DNA from 2 places in the Neptunomonas concharum genome. Region 2 is predicted to be linked to the other one. Evidence: predicted binding sites of a transcription regulator. Region 2 holds the regulator's gene; the other holds the start of a gene.
What was found. The regulator sigma-54, encoded in region 2, starts transcription at its own class of promoters, with help from an activator protein. The targets are predictions, from matches to a motif close to TGGCACNNNNNTTGCTNT.

Region 1: a site for sigma-54 is predicted at 2,981-2,998, ahead of fliE (flagellar hook-basal body complex protein FliE). Genes of this name have one in related genera too.

The regions. Positions count from the first base shown of each region.
Region 1 is NZ_CP043869.1:680,741-688,783, reverse strand. Features, by position in the region: gene fliG (flagellar motor switch protein FliG) at 1-826, opposite strand, end outside; gene fliF (flagellar basal-body MS-ring/collar protein FliF) at 816-2,483, opposite strand; gene fliE (flagellar hook-basal body complex protein FliE) at 2,510-2,857, opposite strand; gene F0U83_RS03240 (3'-5' exonuclease) at 3,029-3,655, opposite strand; gene F0U83_RS03235 (DUF294 nucleotidyltransferase-like domain-containing protein) at 3,661-5,493, opposite strand; gene F0U83_RS03230 (sodium:solute symporter family protein) at 5,575-7,389, opposite strand; gene F0U83_RS03225 (DUF4212 domain-containing protein) at 7,417-7,677, opposite strand; gene F0U83_RS03220 (hybrid sensor histidine kinase/response regulator) at 7,960-8,043, shown strand, end outside.
Region 2 is NZ_CP043869.1:2,625,583-2,633,625, reverse strand. Features, by position in the region: gene F0U83_RS12460 (YhdP family protein) at 1-225, shown strand, start outside; gene F0U83_RS12455 (carbon-nitrogen hydrolase family protein) at 222-1,037, shown strand; gene yjgA (ribosome biogenesis factor YjgA) at 1,034-1,555, opposite strand; gene mgtE (magnesium transporter) at 1,560-2,912, opposite strand; gene F0U83_RS12440 (HPr family phosphocarrier protein) at 3,013-3,282, opposite strand; gene rapZ (RNase adapter RapZ) at 3,309-4,166, opposite strand; gene ptsN (PTS IIA-like nitrogen regulatory protein PtsN) at 4,181-4,636, opposite strand; gene hpf (ribosome hibernation promoting factor) at 4,657-4,947, opposite strand; gene F0U83_RS12420 (RNA polymerase factor sigma-54) at 4,992-6,557, opposite strand; gene lptB (LPS export ABC transporter ATP-binding protein) at 6,595-7,323, opposite strand; gene lptA (lipopolysaccharide transport periplasmic protein LptA) at 7,326-7,847, opposite strand; gene lptC (LPS export ABC transporter periplasmic protein LptC) at 7,834-8,043, opposite strand, start outside.

The DNA.
Region 1 (8,043 bases), 1.6 Mb from region 2:
TCTCCTGAAGCGCGGTCTCCGCACCCTTCAATGCCAAAATCAGTACATCAGTTGATATTTCTCGCAAAATCACCTGTACGCCTCGATCATCCACATCAATGAGGTTATCAAAGACAAACATAAGATCCTGAATTTGTACGGCCAGCCCTTCGTCGACTTCTCGAATACCTTCCATCAACTCGGCCTCAATCGTGCTATCGATAAAGTTCATAATATCTGATGCCTGCTTCACACCGCCCAACGTCCGAGATTGCCCGCTGCGTGAGCCGCTGAACTGGCCTTCTAGCATATCATTCAACTCTTGTAGTGCTTGCGGCTGAATACGATCTAAAGCAGCTACACGCATGATAATATCCAAACGCACTTTGTCATCAAAAAAGGCCAATACACTGGCAGCTTGATCAGGGTCTAAATATGAAACAACCACTGCCTGTATTTGAGGGTGTTCGAAGCGAATCGTTTCGGCGATCTGTCTAGGCTCCATCCAGCGCATCGTATCAAGCCCAGAGGTATTCGTACTCATAAGAATACGATCAAGTAAGGTTTTAGCCTTTTCTTCCCCTAACGCCTGATTAAGCATTGCCCTGATATAACGATCATTATTGATTCCAATACCCGTTTGATCGCTGACTAAATGCATAAAGTCAGAGACAACACCTTCAACACGGGATTGAGGAACGTTGTCCAACTGAGTCATGGCTTCACCAATCAGCTGTACTTGCTTAGGGCCCAGATGCTTGAGCACCTCGGCCGCGTCATCCTCTCCTAAGCTTATGAGCAAGATAGCTGCCTTCTCTATGTCCCTCAGCTCTTGATCATCGCTCATCGGTGTTAATCCACTGTTTTACCGCCTGCGCAACACGTGCTGGATCTTCTGCAATCATGCTTCGTACGGCATTTAGTTGGTATTCAAAGCTTTCATTAGGTGTCGGTAACAAGGAATCCTCTCGACCACCAAAGGTTACCCGATCATCTGAAACGTCAGTACCATCTAGACCATCAAGCTCGGCCGAAACATCTCCTGCGCCGCCAGCTGCCACTGCAGGAAGCGCAGGTGCCGCCAGCCCCTTTAGAATTCGCAGCAACCCAAACCCTAAGAGCAAGACTAATAGCACAGCACCTACTTGCTTAATCAGGTCTTGCAACCAAGGCTGCTCCCAAATAGGCATTTCTTCTTCGACAAATTCCTGCTCCGGAACAAAAGGAGAGTTAATGACATTAACACTATCTCCCCTTACAGCAACGTAACCAACAGCGTCCTGCACCAAGATCCTGAGACGCTCCAACTCACTTTCTGACCAAGGCGTTTTAACCGCTTCTCCTGTTTCACTGTTGATAGAAATCAAATCATCCACCACAACAGCTACACTTAACCGCTCGACACGCCCACTCTGGTGTTTTGTATAGGAAATAGAGCGATCTAACTCAAAATTTCTGGTCGCCTGTTTGCGGCTACTACCTGGTACAACACCGTTAGTTGCCGCTGCGTTTGAGCCATTTGCTACTTCAGGCACCGTAGCCGGGCCTGGGGGTTGATTAGAGAGTGCGCCTGGAATACCTTGCGCACTACCTACACCAACACGACTTTCATCAACCGTTTGCTCGCTCCTGAGAGAGGGGAGATCAGGATTATAAAGTTCATCTGTTTGCTCTACTGCTGTAAAATCAACTTCAGCAGAAACTTCTGCCCGAAAACGCCCCGTCCCTACTACCGGCAGGAGTATGCTGTTAACCCGATTTAGCAGCGTTTCTTCCACTTTTCTCGCATATTCGAACTGCTTCGACGCTAAGACTACATCTTCGTCTTCATCCCGCGCACTCAACAATTGCCCACGCTGATCAACTACCGTCACATCTTTAACATCTAAAGACGGAATTGAAGAAGCTACTAAATTCGCAATCGCAGCCACATGCTCCCGCTCTAATTTCCGACCTGCAAATAACTCTAAGAAGACGGAAGCACTGGTTTTTCGTTGATCCCGCACAAATACCGTATCTTTAGGAATGGCTAAGTGAACCCTAGCATTCCTGACTGCCACCATGCTCGCTATCGTTCGAGAAAGCTCCCCTTCAAGCCCTCGACGATAGCGAGCATTTTCCATAAACTGGCTTACACCTAAACTCTGATCTTTATCCAATAGCTCAAAGCCTACCGTCTTATCAACAGAGAAGCCTTCTGCAGCAAGCTTAAGACGCGCCTGATGCACATATTCATCCGGTACAAGGATTGCCCTACCGTCACCCTCAAACTTATAAGGGATGCTGTATAGCTTTAGCTGCTCGATAACCTGATTAGCATCGACAAACTCAAGATTGGAAAACAAAACACGATAATCTGGGGCACGCGACCACAGCACCACAGCAAAACCAATGGCAATACTTGCAGCCAAGCCCACCATCAGACCCAATTGGCGGAGAATAGTCAGCTTATTAAAGCCTGACATTAGCCCACCAGATTGTAGCGCTGCTGCATTATTATCCATACGTGTTTATATCTTATATAAAGCCATCAAATTGGCATTTTCATAACATCTTCATAAGCCGTCACTAGACGGTTGCGCACTTGTGTCATCGCCTGAAAAGAAACGGATGCCTTCTGCATCTGAATCATTACTTGGCTTAGCTCTATTCGAGGATCGCCCTGCTCATAAGCAGTCGCCATTCGACTAGACTCCATCTGGGTACTATTGACTTTATCAACCGCATTTTTCAATAAAGACCCAAAGCCTTCATTATCTATTCCTTTTACAGAATCCAGCTGCGTCGGAATTTTGACAGCCTGAACACCTTGTTGTGCATCTGCTTTCATAGCACGCATCTGCATCAAGACACTATTGATATCAGCCCTCTCAATCACAACCCACCTCTACGACAATTTATTGACATTATATTCAATAAAAGCACTTTAACAAGCCGCATCAACCCTACTGGCGCCATAAATGTGACGTTTCTAAAGAAAATACGTTTTAGTATACTCATAAATGCAAAAAGCGAGCCAAGCTCGCTTTTCTAAATTTAAACATTTATATTAAGCTACATCTGGAGGGTCGCCGTATTTCAAGCGAACATACATTAAGGCAACTGTAATGGCATCCCCCAGAGCTGTATGTCGCTCAAGCATCGGGATATCTAGCTTTTTAGATATAGTATCAAACCGAAGGTCAACGTTACCGCCAACCGAGCGCCACTTAATTATATCGTGATAGACATGAGATAGCTCAATCGCCTTACAAGGCAACCCAAAGCCAAACTTGGGGCGAATAAACTTATCCAGCATCCTGATATCATAGTTCACGTAATAACCAAGGATTGGCCTATTCCCTACAAACGCCAATACCTGCTCAAGAGCATCATCCAGCTCAATACCATCAATAAGATCAGCTGCTCTTATTTTATGGATTTTAATAGAATCCCCCGTGAGACTTTTAGGCGGCCTCAACTTAATATCAAGACGGTCGCTAGTGAGTACCTTTCTCCCTTTAACTTTAACTGCACCAATAGAAACGATATCAGCCGTTTTCACATCCAGCCCGGTTGTCTCACAATCTAAGGAAACAACCTCATCACCCTCATATGGTTCAAAGAGATGAGCATAGGGACCTGTCCTATGCTCCATTTTTTCTTTCATTCTTCTTATTGTTCTGGGGATAATCATAAAATTTAACGACTCCCTAAGTGATAACGCAACTCTAAATGCTTTTTAAACCCTTTCACTATATGAAATGCATCCCTCAACAGATCACGTTCCATTTTATTCATAGACTGGAGATCAAGGGTATTAGGCGTTAGGTCAACACCCGCTTCTTGCTCTTCCGCCCTTTTGATTTGCTGGCGCAGCCGCAACTGAATAAACAAACCTAAGGCTTCCGATAAATCCTTCGCATGCTTTTCTTTCATAATGCCGGCTTCTGCCAGGGCCTCTAAACGCTTAAAGGTATTTGTCGCTAAAATACGCTGCTCTAATGCCATTGTTCTAACACCGTGAACAATAGGGAAGATACCGCCTTTTTTGACATCCAATTGCCCTTTTTCCTTTAAGTTTCCAAAAAAAGTCAGAGGTGTATCAAACTCCAGCGCCACCTTGGCAAAATGAGAGAAGAAAACATCATTGTTTTTCAAATACTTAAAAAACCAGTTCCTCGCCGCTTTAAATAAAGCAGGATTACCAGCAACGGGTTTTGCATCAACAGCGATCGCCAAATTCATTTGATCAGACTCTTTCCAACTCGAAGACCAGTCTCCCATCTTCTGAGTCCAATCACCCAGTGAGTTCACCCATTCTGGGTTTGAAACCATGATATTACCCGGACAAGGCGGGTACCCAAATTTCATTAACTCTTCACTAAAGCGGTTCATCACGTCTTGCATTTGAGGCCAAACAAGCCCGTCACGATAAATAATTGCATTATCCTGATCCGTTTTCATGACCTGCTCACCACGCCCCTCCGAGCCCATAACAATCAGGCAAACGTGAGGCTGCATATCCACAGGAACCATTAAATCAAACAGCTTAGCCATCACACGGCCATTCATCGCAGCTAACAGATCCATCGCAAAGCGTGTCTTAACCCCATGAGATACCAATGAGCGAATTAAATCATTCAACCCTTGAGCAGCCACATGCAAATCTTCGACTGTTTTTGCACGCTCAATACGCAAACCAATGACATGCGAGTGACTTGAGAAAAAGCTCAATACATCAGTTAAATCAACTATACCGACCAGCTCTGCGCCCTCCATTACAACCACTCGTTCGATGTGCTGCTGTGTCATGGTAATTAGAGCGTTGAACAGATACTCGTCTGGGTTGATACTTATTAAGCGATACGTGGCTATATCAGCCACCGATGTCGATATCGGTAATTCATTCATCACCACTGCATTTAACAGGTCCGTACCCGTTACCATTCCGTATCGAGTCCCTTTTCGAACCAGCACACAGTCCACTTTTTTCTCGCGCATCAGAACAGTGGCTTCTTTGATTGAGGTTTCTTCTAGAACAATCAGAGGCTCCCTGATTACACCCTCACTCACTCTGGCTAACATAAACTCAGCCATGTCCTGAGATTCACCGTGCTGCTCAAGAATCTCAGTCTTTGCCGTTAAATTTTGTTGAAAATAATCAGCAAACAAGGAGTTAGTAGAAACTAGATCCAACACCGTCTTAGTAGGAATGATATGGCAAATCGTTTCCTCTTCTGCGGTAAAGTTATGAATAGCCCTGCCTTTAATTGCCGACCAAGCACCAAAGTAATCCTCATTCTCATAGTGAACAAATATATGCTCCTGACCATCATCTTCACCGTCAGGTGCTTCACTCTCCGAAACTCGTCCTTTCAAGACAACATACACACCTTCAGGAACAGATCCGGCCGCCATTACGACCTCACCTTTCTGAAAATAGCCAATATCAAGATTTTGACGAAGCAATGCTTGCTCGCTATCACTCAGCAGGCTAAATGGCAAGTTATCCATATTGAAAGATGAAGGCATAGAAATTTCCTCTATTTCATAAAAAAGGGCACATCAACTCTCGCTGATGCGCCCTCGGTATTTTGAGAACTAACTCAAATATTAGTGAGCGTGAGCGTCACCAGCACCACGTGGAATACGTAGATCTTCAACGATACGCTGCATCTCTTCAGATGGAGGCGGTGTCATTGAAGCAACAACAATTGCCACAACAAAGTGCAGAATCATACCAACAGTACCGAAACCACCTGGCGAGATACCCATGAAGTAATCAGCAGAGTTACCGCCACCGAATACGAAGTACCACATATAGCCAACAGTAGAGATCAGACCTACCAGCATACCTGCAATAGCGCCCTGCGTGTTCATGCGCTTGTAGAAGATACCCAGCATAATAGTTGGGAATACCGACGCACACGCGATACCAAACGCCAACGCTACTACCTGAGCCACGAAGCCTGGAGGGTTGATACCGAAGTAACCTGCAATACAGATCGCCACAACCGCAGCCAAACGAGCATACATAAGCTCTTGTTTGTCTGTGATATTTGGATTGATAGTTTTCTTCATCAAGTCATGCGAGATTGCAGTAGAGATTACCAACAATAGGCCAGCAGCTGTTGATAGTGCCGCTGCAACTGCACCTGCAGCCACCAAAGCGATTACCCAGTTAGGCAATTGAGCAATATCTGGGTTAGCCAATACCATGATGTCACGGTCTACGTAAACTTCATTAGCAAAAGGCTGTTTAGCTGAATCGAATTCAGCACCCGCTTTAGCATTAACTGCCAAACGCTGTCCCATTTCGCCACGAGTATCAGCCCCATCAAACTGAGGCTTACCACCTTTACCATCAAATGCAGCACCGGCAGCGTACTGGATTTTTCCATCGCCGTTTCGGTCATTCCACGCCAGAAGACCTGCATTTTCCCAGTTTTTAAACCAAGATGGAATTTCGCTGTAAGCAGTACCTGCGTTATCAGGGCCATTGATAGTCTGAATCAGGTTTACACGACCGAAGCCTGCAACACCAGGAACCGCAGTGTAAAGCAATGCGATGAAAATCAACGCCCAGCCAGCAGAAGTACGCGCGTCTTTAACACGAGGTACGGTAAAGAAGCGTACAATTACGTGCGGAAGACCTGCTGTACCACACATCAGTGCAACCGTCAGGAAGAAAATATCGATAGTGGACTTTTTGCCTGCCGTATATTGCGCAAAGCCTAGATCCATAGATAGTTTATCCAATGTTGCCAAGACGGACTGACCAGACTCCAGCGTCGCACCTAAACCAATCTGAGGTAGAATGTGGCCTGTTACCTGAGCAGACAGGAAGAATGCAGGAACAGTAAACGCCAGAATCAATACACAGTACTGAGCTACCTGAGTGTAGGTAATACCCTTCATACCACCCAATACAGCGTAGAAGAATACGATTGCCATACCGATAACAACACCTGTGTTGATATCAACATGTAAGTAACGAGAGAATACGATACCTACACCACGCATTTGACCTGCTACGTAGGTGAAGGAGATAACAATCGTACAAACTACAGCAATAGTACGCGCAACGTTTGACTCGTAGCGGTCACCGACAAAGTCAGGCACCGTGAACTTACCAAATTTACGCAGATAAGGTGCAAGCAACAACGCAAGCAATACGTAGCCACCTGTCCAGCCCATCAAGTAAGCAGAACCATCACGGCCGATAAAGGAGATCAATCCTGCAAGGGATATGAAAGATGCTGCTGACATCCAGTCAGCCGCAGTTGCCATACCGTTAGCAATCGGGTGTACACCACCGCCAGCAACGTAGAACTCTTTGGTAGAACCCGCTCGGGCCCATACCGCGATACCTATATATAGGAGGAATGATCCACCAATAAATATGTATGATAATACATCAACACTCATATTAACGCCGTCCTATGTAAATTATTATTATTCGTGAACGTCATATTTTTCGTCGAGTTTGTTCATACTAAACACGTATGCCCAGATCAACAAAACGAAGACGAAGATAGACCCTTGCTGGCCGAACCAGAACCCTAATGGAAATCCACCCAACTGGATGGCATTAAGCTGATCAACAAACAAGATGCCACAGCCGTAAGAAGCTACGAACCAGATGGCAAGGTAGGTCATAATTATGCGCAAGTTTTCGCTCCAATAAGCTTTTGCGCTATCACTACTGATTGACATGGCACTATCCTTTATTTTTTGTTATCGGATTAGATTGAAAAAGTAGACAGAGTGAATCTACCAAAGAGTGATGACAAACAAATCCCCGACTTTAGTCGGTAAACATTGTCAACATTGTTACATTCTTCAGCGCAAACCTGCGCCACGTATCACTTACAGCCTATTTAAAGAAAACTCCTTAACATACAACAAGCTATACAAAGGTATAACGGAGTAGTGAGTCCCACTCACATTTTCGGTTACACTTAAGGTTCTCGAGCAATTGTTTCAAGGTATGTCGACATGTTAGCGGGCTGGTCCATTATTCTTATCTCCCTATTATATGTAGGCCTGTTATTTGGTATCGCCTACTATGGAGACAAAACG
Region 2 (8,043 bases):
GTGCTTCCTGTCACAGGAAATCTACCCATTGCAGCTGTATTGTTGGGTGCACCACAGATAGCCGGTGCTGTTTTTCTCATAGATAAGCTCATGGGGGATAAGCTGGAGAAAGTATCTACCTTGAGTTATGAGCTTTCAGGTCCATGGGGAGAGCCCTCTATTAAATCGTTGGTAAATAAACCTGATGAACAGCAGAGTGATTTGCAGCCAGGGGGAGCACAATGAGTAAAGTAGCGGCGATCCAGATGGTTTCTGGAGCGACAGTCATCTCTAACTTAAAGCAGGCAGAGCGATTGCTCCGTGAAGCGGCAGCTCAGGGCGCAAACTTGTTGCTATTGCCTGAAAACTTTGCCTTATTTAATAGTCAAAATTTATACGAGCTTGCTAAGGATGAAGAAAAAACGGGTAGCGTTTTTCATTGGCTTAGCGAGTTAGCTCGAGAGCTAGCGGTTTGGATATTTGCAGGTTCCTTCCCGGTATTAACCTCGACACCGCAGTCGACGCGGGTACGTTCTTCACTCGTGGTGTTTTCGGATAAGGGTGAGCAAGTTGCTCGCTATGATAAACGCCACCTTTTCGATGTGGATGTATCCGATGGGCAGGGTAGCTATCGTGAGTCCCATTTTGTAGAGCCTGGTGATCACTTAGTAGTTGTGGATACGCCGCTGGGTGGCGTTGGTTTAAGCATCTGTTATGACTTGCGTTTCCCCCATCATTTCTGGGCGTTGAGAGAGCGAGGCGCGGATATCATTGTTGTCCCCTCTGCGTTTACGCGGGTTACCGGTGAGGCGCATTGGGAGGTGTTGCTACGAGCTCGGGCGATAGAAACGCAGTGCTATATTATAGGTGCTAATCAAGGTGGACGTCACGATGAAGCGAGAGAAACGTCCGGGCAGTCTATGATTGTCGATCCATGGGGGGGTGTTGCCAGCCGCTTGACGAGAGGGGAAGGGGTCGCTGTTGCCGAGATCGATCAGGAACTGTTAAGGTGTATCAGGCAGAAGATGCCTGTGCTTCAGCACAGGCGATCCGTCTAACGAGTCTCTTCAAGCTCCCGCAAATATTTAAATAATTTGCGGGTGGCTGCCGGTGGTTTATTTTGACTCTGCTCTTTCTGAGCGTTTCGTACTAACTGTCTTAGGTGTTGCATATCAGTCTGTGGGTATTCCGTTAAAATAACATCCAACATCCCTTTCTCATTATTAATGAGCCGGTCCCGCCACTTTTCCAACTTATGAAAAACCTGATTATGCGCCTGGGTTGTGACATCAAAGCGGTCAATGGCCGCTTGTATCTCTTCGCCATCTTCATTGCGCATGAGTTTACCGATATATTGCATATGTCGGCGGATAGCGCTGCGTGAAGTCAGACGCTTTGCCTCGATGACCGCATCACGAAGGGTATCGCTAATGTCTATTTTTTCAAGTTGATCGGGTTTTAGCTCGACCAGTCTTACGCCAATATCTTGCAATGCCTCGACGTCTCGTTTCTTCTGCGAGCGGCTGACCCAGTTTTCATCGTCATATTCAAGGTTGTCGAAATTATCTTCATTCATGCTGTTATCCGTAGAAGTAGGTTGCCAGACCCAGGAAGGCAAAAAAACCTACCACATCTGTAATCGTTGTTAGCAGGACGCTGCCAGCTAATGCGGGGTCTATACCCCAATTCTTTAAAATCAATGGTAGTAGTGTCCCGGACAGCGCACCGGCAATCAGGTTGATGATAATGGCTAAACCAATGACTAATCCGATGGTCGTGTCTTCGAACCAAAAAATGGACACACCTGCCACCACCAGTGCCCATAATAAGCCATTTAAGCCGCCTACCAACAACTCTCGATTCAGTAACCAGCCAGCATTGGAGCGCTCTACATGACCTAGTGCCTGGCCGCGAATGACCAATGTCAGAGTCTGGCTACCTGCGATCCCACCCATGGACGCGACAATGGGCATCAGTACCGCTAAAGCGACCACTTTATCTATGGTGTCTTGAAAAATACCAATCACAGCCGAGGCGGTCAGGGCTGTAATCAGATTGATACCCAACCAAACAGCACGACGGCGTGTGGTCTTCATTAAAGGGGCAAAAGTATCCTCATCTTCATCCAAGCCCGCCATGCTCATTAATGAGTGGTCAGCGTCTTCACGAATAACGTCAACCACGTCATCAATGGTGATACGGCCGAGAAGTCGCCCTTCAGTATTGACCACCGGTGCTGAAACTAAGTCATGCTTTTCAAACAGTTTAGCAACTTCGTCATCCGGCATGTCGGCAGGAATTGGGTCAATATCGGTATTCATTATCTCCCTAACCGTAATATTAGGGTCTGAAACCAATAGCTTTGTGAGTGGCAGGATGCCGATATAGGACTCTTTCTTTCGACTCACAACGAATAAGCTGTCAGTCATCTCAGGGATTTCATTATGCCTGCGTATATAACGTAATACGGTTTCTACGGTGATGTCTGGGCGGATCGTCACCGTATCGGTGTTCATCAAGCCACCAGCGGTATCTTCCGGATAGCCCAGAATCTCTTCTAAGCGTTCCCGGTTTTGCTGGTCCATGATTTGTAGCAGCTCTTTGGTTACCCGTTCTGGGAGCTGCTGTAATATGTCTGCGACATCATCTGTATCAAGGCTCTCAGTAACCGCTAAAACACGGTCTGTATCCATGGTGCTGAGAATGTCTGCCTGGATATCATCAGGCAAATACTGGAGTACTTTACCTTCATTCTCTTCTTTAATGAGATTCCAGAGAATTTGACGTTCTTTGGGTGGAGATTTCTCTAGCAGGTGTGCCACTTCCACCGGACGAAGCGAAGTGTTCAACGTGAAGCGTACCTGCTGAAGCGCGCCGCTTTCTAAAGCACGGTTAAGCTTGTCTAGTGCTGTGGTTTCTTCACGGGTTGTCATGATATCCCTTGCTGATGCCCAAAGAGGGGTCAATGTTGCTAAAAATTGCGGATTAGTATAGCGGAATGCGTTAATAGCTTCAGTGGTAGGGCGTTAAAAATTATTCGTCTTCGTCGAAGCGGTTATTAATGATCGTCTCTATGGCCTGCATCGCTTCTGTTTGGTCTTCACCATCAGTTTTGATGGTAAGTTCTGTCCCTTTGCTAGCGGCAAGCATCATAACTGACATAATACTCTTACCATCGACTTCGCGGCCATCTTTTTCGAGACGGATGTCAGCTGAAAAGCGGCTGGTTGTGCCAATTAACTTGGCTGCTGCTCTGGCATGCAACCCCAGTTTATTAATAATCGTTATCTTCTTTTCAAGCATTGCTATATCCGCTTCTTGGTCTTAGCTCAATGTAACTCTCTATGACGTACATTGACATTATCCATATGTTCTTTGAAATAACTAGCTAGTTGCTCTGAAACATAAACAGAGCGGTGATGACCACCTGTGCATCCTATACCGACCGTCATATAACTACGGTTATTCTTGATAAAGTGAGGTAACCACTTTTCAATGTAGTGTTGGATGTCATGGATCATCTCGGTGACTTCAGGTGCAGCACTGAGAAATGTTTGGACAGGTTGGTCTAGCCCTGTGTACTGTCTTAATTCAGTCACCCAGTAAGGGTTTGGCAGAACCCGCATATCAAATACAATGTCTGCATCCAATGGGACGCCATGTTTAAAACCAAACGACTCAAATTGCAGAGAGAGTGATTGCTCCGCACGGTCCGCAACGCGTAGCTTAATGGCGTCTCTCAGTTCATAGATAGATAAACGGGTAGTATCTATCCTGATATTAGCAAGGTCCGTAATAGGTTCTAGTAACTTCCTTTCATATTCTATCGCATCAGGAAGATTACTGACTCTTTCTGCCATGGGGTGTCTGCGCCGCGTGGAACTATAACGTTGCAGCAGTGTTTCGTATGAGGCGTCTAGGTAGACAAGCTCTACGGAAATTTCTGGATATTGGCGAAAATATGTCCACATCTGCGGCACCTTTTCCAGATTGCTGGACAGGTTGCGTGCATCAATGCAGACCGCAATTTTATTGAGCTGCGCATCATCATTTAGCATGTGAGTGACTAAATCGGGCATCAGCATGGCAGGTAAGTTGTCGATACAATAATATCCGACATCTTCCAGTGCCTGAAGGGCTGTACTTTTACCTGAACCTGAGCGGCCACTGATAATGATGAGTTTCATTGTTACTCTGCTGTTTAGTTAAAAACTTCTGAAGCCACTTGCAACAGATGAGTATTGGAGTCAGCTTTTCTTAGTTGTTCTCTAATCGCTTCTTGACTAAAGGACTCAGCGAGTTTCCCTAAAATATTTAGATGTTCTTCACAGGCTTCTTCAGGAACAAGCAAAAAGAAGAGTAGGTCTACGGGGCGATTGTCTATCGCATCAAAATCAATGGGTTCAGATAAATGGATCAGCGCACCGATCGCTTCGGTAATACCGGCAAGGCGGCAATGTGGGATCGCCACACCTTCGCCAATGCCGGTGCTGCCCAGCCTTTCTCTGCTTATCAATCCACTAAATAAATCTTCTGCGACAATACTGCCGTTTGATTCTGCAATGATGTTACTTACAAACTCCAGAATGCGCTTTTTACTGCCGCCTTCAATATGTTGAAGCGTTCGTTCGGGTGATAGCAAAGATATAATGGACATGTGTGCTATAAATCTAATGGTTATTTGTGACTTTTCAGTTTTTCTTTGTGCTTGATGATCTGGCGATCGAGTTTGTCAGTGAGACCGTCGATAGCAGCATACATATCTTCGTGTTCACTGGTGGCAAATACTTCCCCACCTGCAATATGCATATCGGCTTCAGCTTTTTGACGTAATTTATCTACACTTAGTGTCACTTGAACGTTTGTGATGTTATCAAAGTGGCGTTCCAGCTTTTCAAATTTAGTGTGTACGTATTCAGATAAAGCTTCTGTCAGTTCTACATGGTGGCCAGTGATATTGATTTGCATATTAAGTCTCCTTTTGACACGACAGGTATGTCGTAGTGTGTTCATTAAATCAGACGCTTTCTCTCATTTGAAGGCGCAATTCCCATTGCTTCCCGGTATTTGGCGATGGTTCGCCGTGCGACCTGTATACCTTCTTCATCTAATAGTTGGGCTATTTTATTATCACTTAAAGGTTTAGTTGGATTTTCAGCGGCTATCAGTTTTTTGATGACTGCGCGTATGGCTGTGGATGACGCAGCCCCTCCGTCACTTGTGCTAACGTGGCTGGAGAAGAAGTACTTAAGCTCAAAAATCCCTCTAGGTGTATGCATATATTTTTGAGTGGTTACACGAGATATCGTAGATTCATGCATCTCTACCGCCTCCGCGATGTCATGTAAAACCATGGGTTTCATCGCTTCTGGGCCGAAGTCTAGAAAGTCAGACTGTCTTTCAATGATTTGGCTTGAAACCTTCAACAAAGTTTCATTACGGCTTTGTAAACTTTTGATAAACCAGCGAGCTTCCTGCAGATGACTCTTGAGGTAGGTATTGTCTGCACTGTTGTCTGCTCGCCTGATGAGGTCTGCATAACGGGTGTTTATCTGTAAGTTAGGTGAGGCTTCCGAGTTAAGTCGTACAGTCCATACACCACGAATTTTCTCTACATATACATCTGGAATGACATACTCGGCTTTACTGTTCGATATAAAAGATCCTGGATGCGGATTTAACGATTGAATCAGCGTAATGATGGCTTGAAGTTGCGGCTCTTTTAGCCTCAGTTTACGCATCAACTGCTTATAGTCTCGGCTACCTAGCAGGTGTATATATTGGCGACAAAGCATCACTGATTGCTTCAAAAGGGGCGTGTCAGGAGGTAATTGCTGTAGCTGTATGCTCAGGCACTCACCTAAATCGCGTGCTGCAACACCTGGCGGATCAAATTGCTGAATGCGGTGCAGTACAGCCTCAAGCTCATCCAATTCAGCATCCTGAAAAAGTTCAGATTCTTCTTGGACGAAATGCTCAAGCAGCTCATCTAATGAAATACGTAGATAGCCTTCGGTATCGATACCGTCAATAATCGCCTCGGCGATCATCTGATCCGTAGGGCTCATTGGCGTAAGATTAAGCTGCCAGAGCAAGTGGTCCTGAAGGGTTTCTTCTGCACTATCATTGGACTCAAAGGGCAAGTCTTCATCCCTATGGGTTGTGCTGCCAGAATTGGTAGATGCTTGAAAGGTATCATCCCATGATGAGTCCGTAGCAAGCTCTTCTGGGATGCGATCATTCCACTGATCGTCAAAAGAGTCTTCTGTCTCTTGATACTCATCAAGTGAATCGTTTTGGCTGTTGCTAGGTTCCTCATAAGCGCTATCAGTATGCTCTTTCGAAGAGGTTGTTTCGGGCTCAGCTGATTGAGTGGCGTTATCCGCCTGTTCTGGCTGGCTTTGTTCATGAAGCTCATCCGCTTCTTCTGATGTCTCAAGCATAGGGTTGCTGTCGAGCGCTTCTTGGATCTCTTGCTGGAGATCAAGCGTCGATAATTGCAGTAAGCGAATAGCCTGCTGCAATTGAGGGGGCATTGTTAGGTGCTGACCCATTTTAAGTTGTAATGACTGCTTCATAAAATTACAACAATACTCCTAAGCGGTATCAATCTACTCAAAGTTTGAAGGTATCACCCAAATAGGCCGCTTTCACCTGATCGTTGGCGAGTATCTCTGCGGGAGTGCCTTGGGCTAAAATTACCCCTTCACTTACAATATAGGCTTTTTCACAAATATCGAGTGTTTCTCTAACATTATGGTCTGTGATTAATATGCCTATGCCTTTAGATTGTAGGTGCTTTATAGTCTGTTTGATATCATTTACTGAGATTGGATCTACGCCCGCAAAGGGTTCATCTAACAAAATGAAGGAGGGTTCAGAAGCTAGAGCTCGTGCGATTTCCACTCTTCGGCGCTCACCGCCGGATAAGCTCATACCTAGGCTTTCTCGCAAATGAGAGATATGGAATTCTTCAAGTAAGGTTTCGAGTTTCGTTTCCCTTTGGGAGGGCGTCAGCTCTTTTCGCATCTCTAGAATACCCATCAGGTTATCCTTGACGCTTAGCTTTCGAAAAATAGACGCTTCTTGTGGCAGGTAGCCAATCCCTTTCCTTGCACGAAGGTGCATAGGATCACGGGTTACGTCATCATCGCCAATGCGGATGGCTCCATCATTGGCTTGAATTAAGCCTACAATCATATAAAAACAGGTTGTTTTTCCAGCTCCATTTGGACCCAGCAACCCTACAATTTCCCCGCTATTTACTTCTAAGGAGACATCGCGAACAACCTGGCGTTTCTTATAGGCTTTGGCCAAGTGCAGAGCTTGAAGCAATTTACTCATAATTAGGGCTTAGCCTTAGGTTGAATAACCATCTGGACGCGCTGCCCGGTTTTACCTTCGCCGCTATAGGCATTTACGATGGCTTTGTCCATCTGATAAACAATTTTACTACCGGTAAACTGGTCGCTTTCTTGTTGGACTTTTGCATTGCCTGTGATCGTAATGGTCTGTTTGGCGATTAAATAATCAAGCTTTTCGCCAAAGGCATCCGTAATAGGCTTATCTTCAGCTGCTTGCTGTCGGAAATTAGCGGGGGAACCGTTTGCAATAATGCGGCTAACGCTGTCTTTTTCACGATAGAGATCAATACGGGCCGCTTTGATCTCCATTGAACCTTGTTTCATGAGTACATTGCCGGTGTAGGTTGTGGTGCCTGTTTTTTCATTGATCTGTGCTGCGTCAGCACTGATGTGAATCGGCTGATGCTTATCTGAAGGGAGTGCGTAAGCGAAGGAGGTTAATCCTAAGAAGTAAGCTCCTAGAATGCTCAGTAGAGTATGATATGAGCGTTTATTGGTCTGCATAAAAAGTACCTTTCACATCTGATAAAAGCTCAGATACACCTGTGTTGTAGTTGATAATCATACCCGTCGCTGTAGTAGTGTGTCCTTTTTGACGGATCTCGATAGGCGCATCTGTTTTTGCTATGCCTTCAAGGTGAAGCAGGGTTAATGATGACGTGGTTAGCTCAGTCGGCGCTTCATTGGTGGAATTATGCGT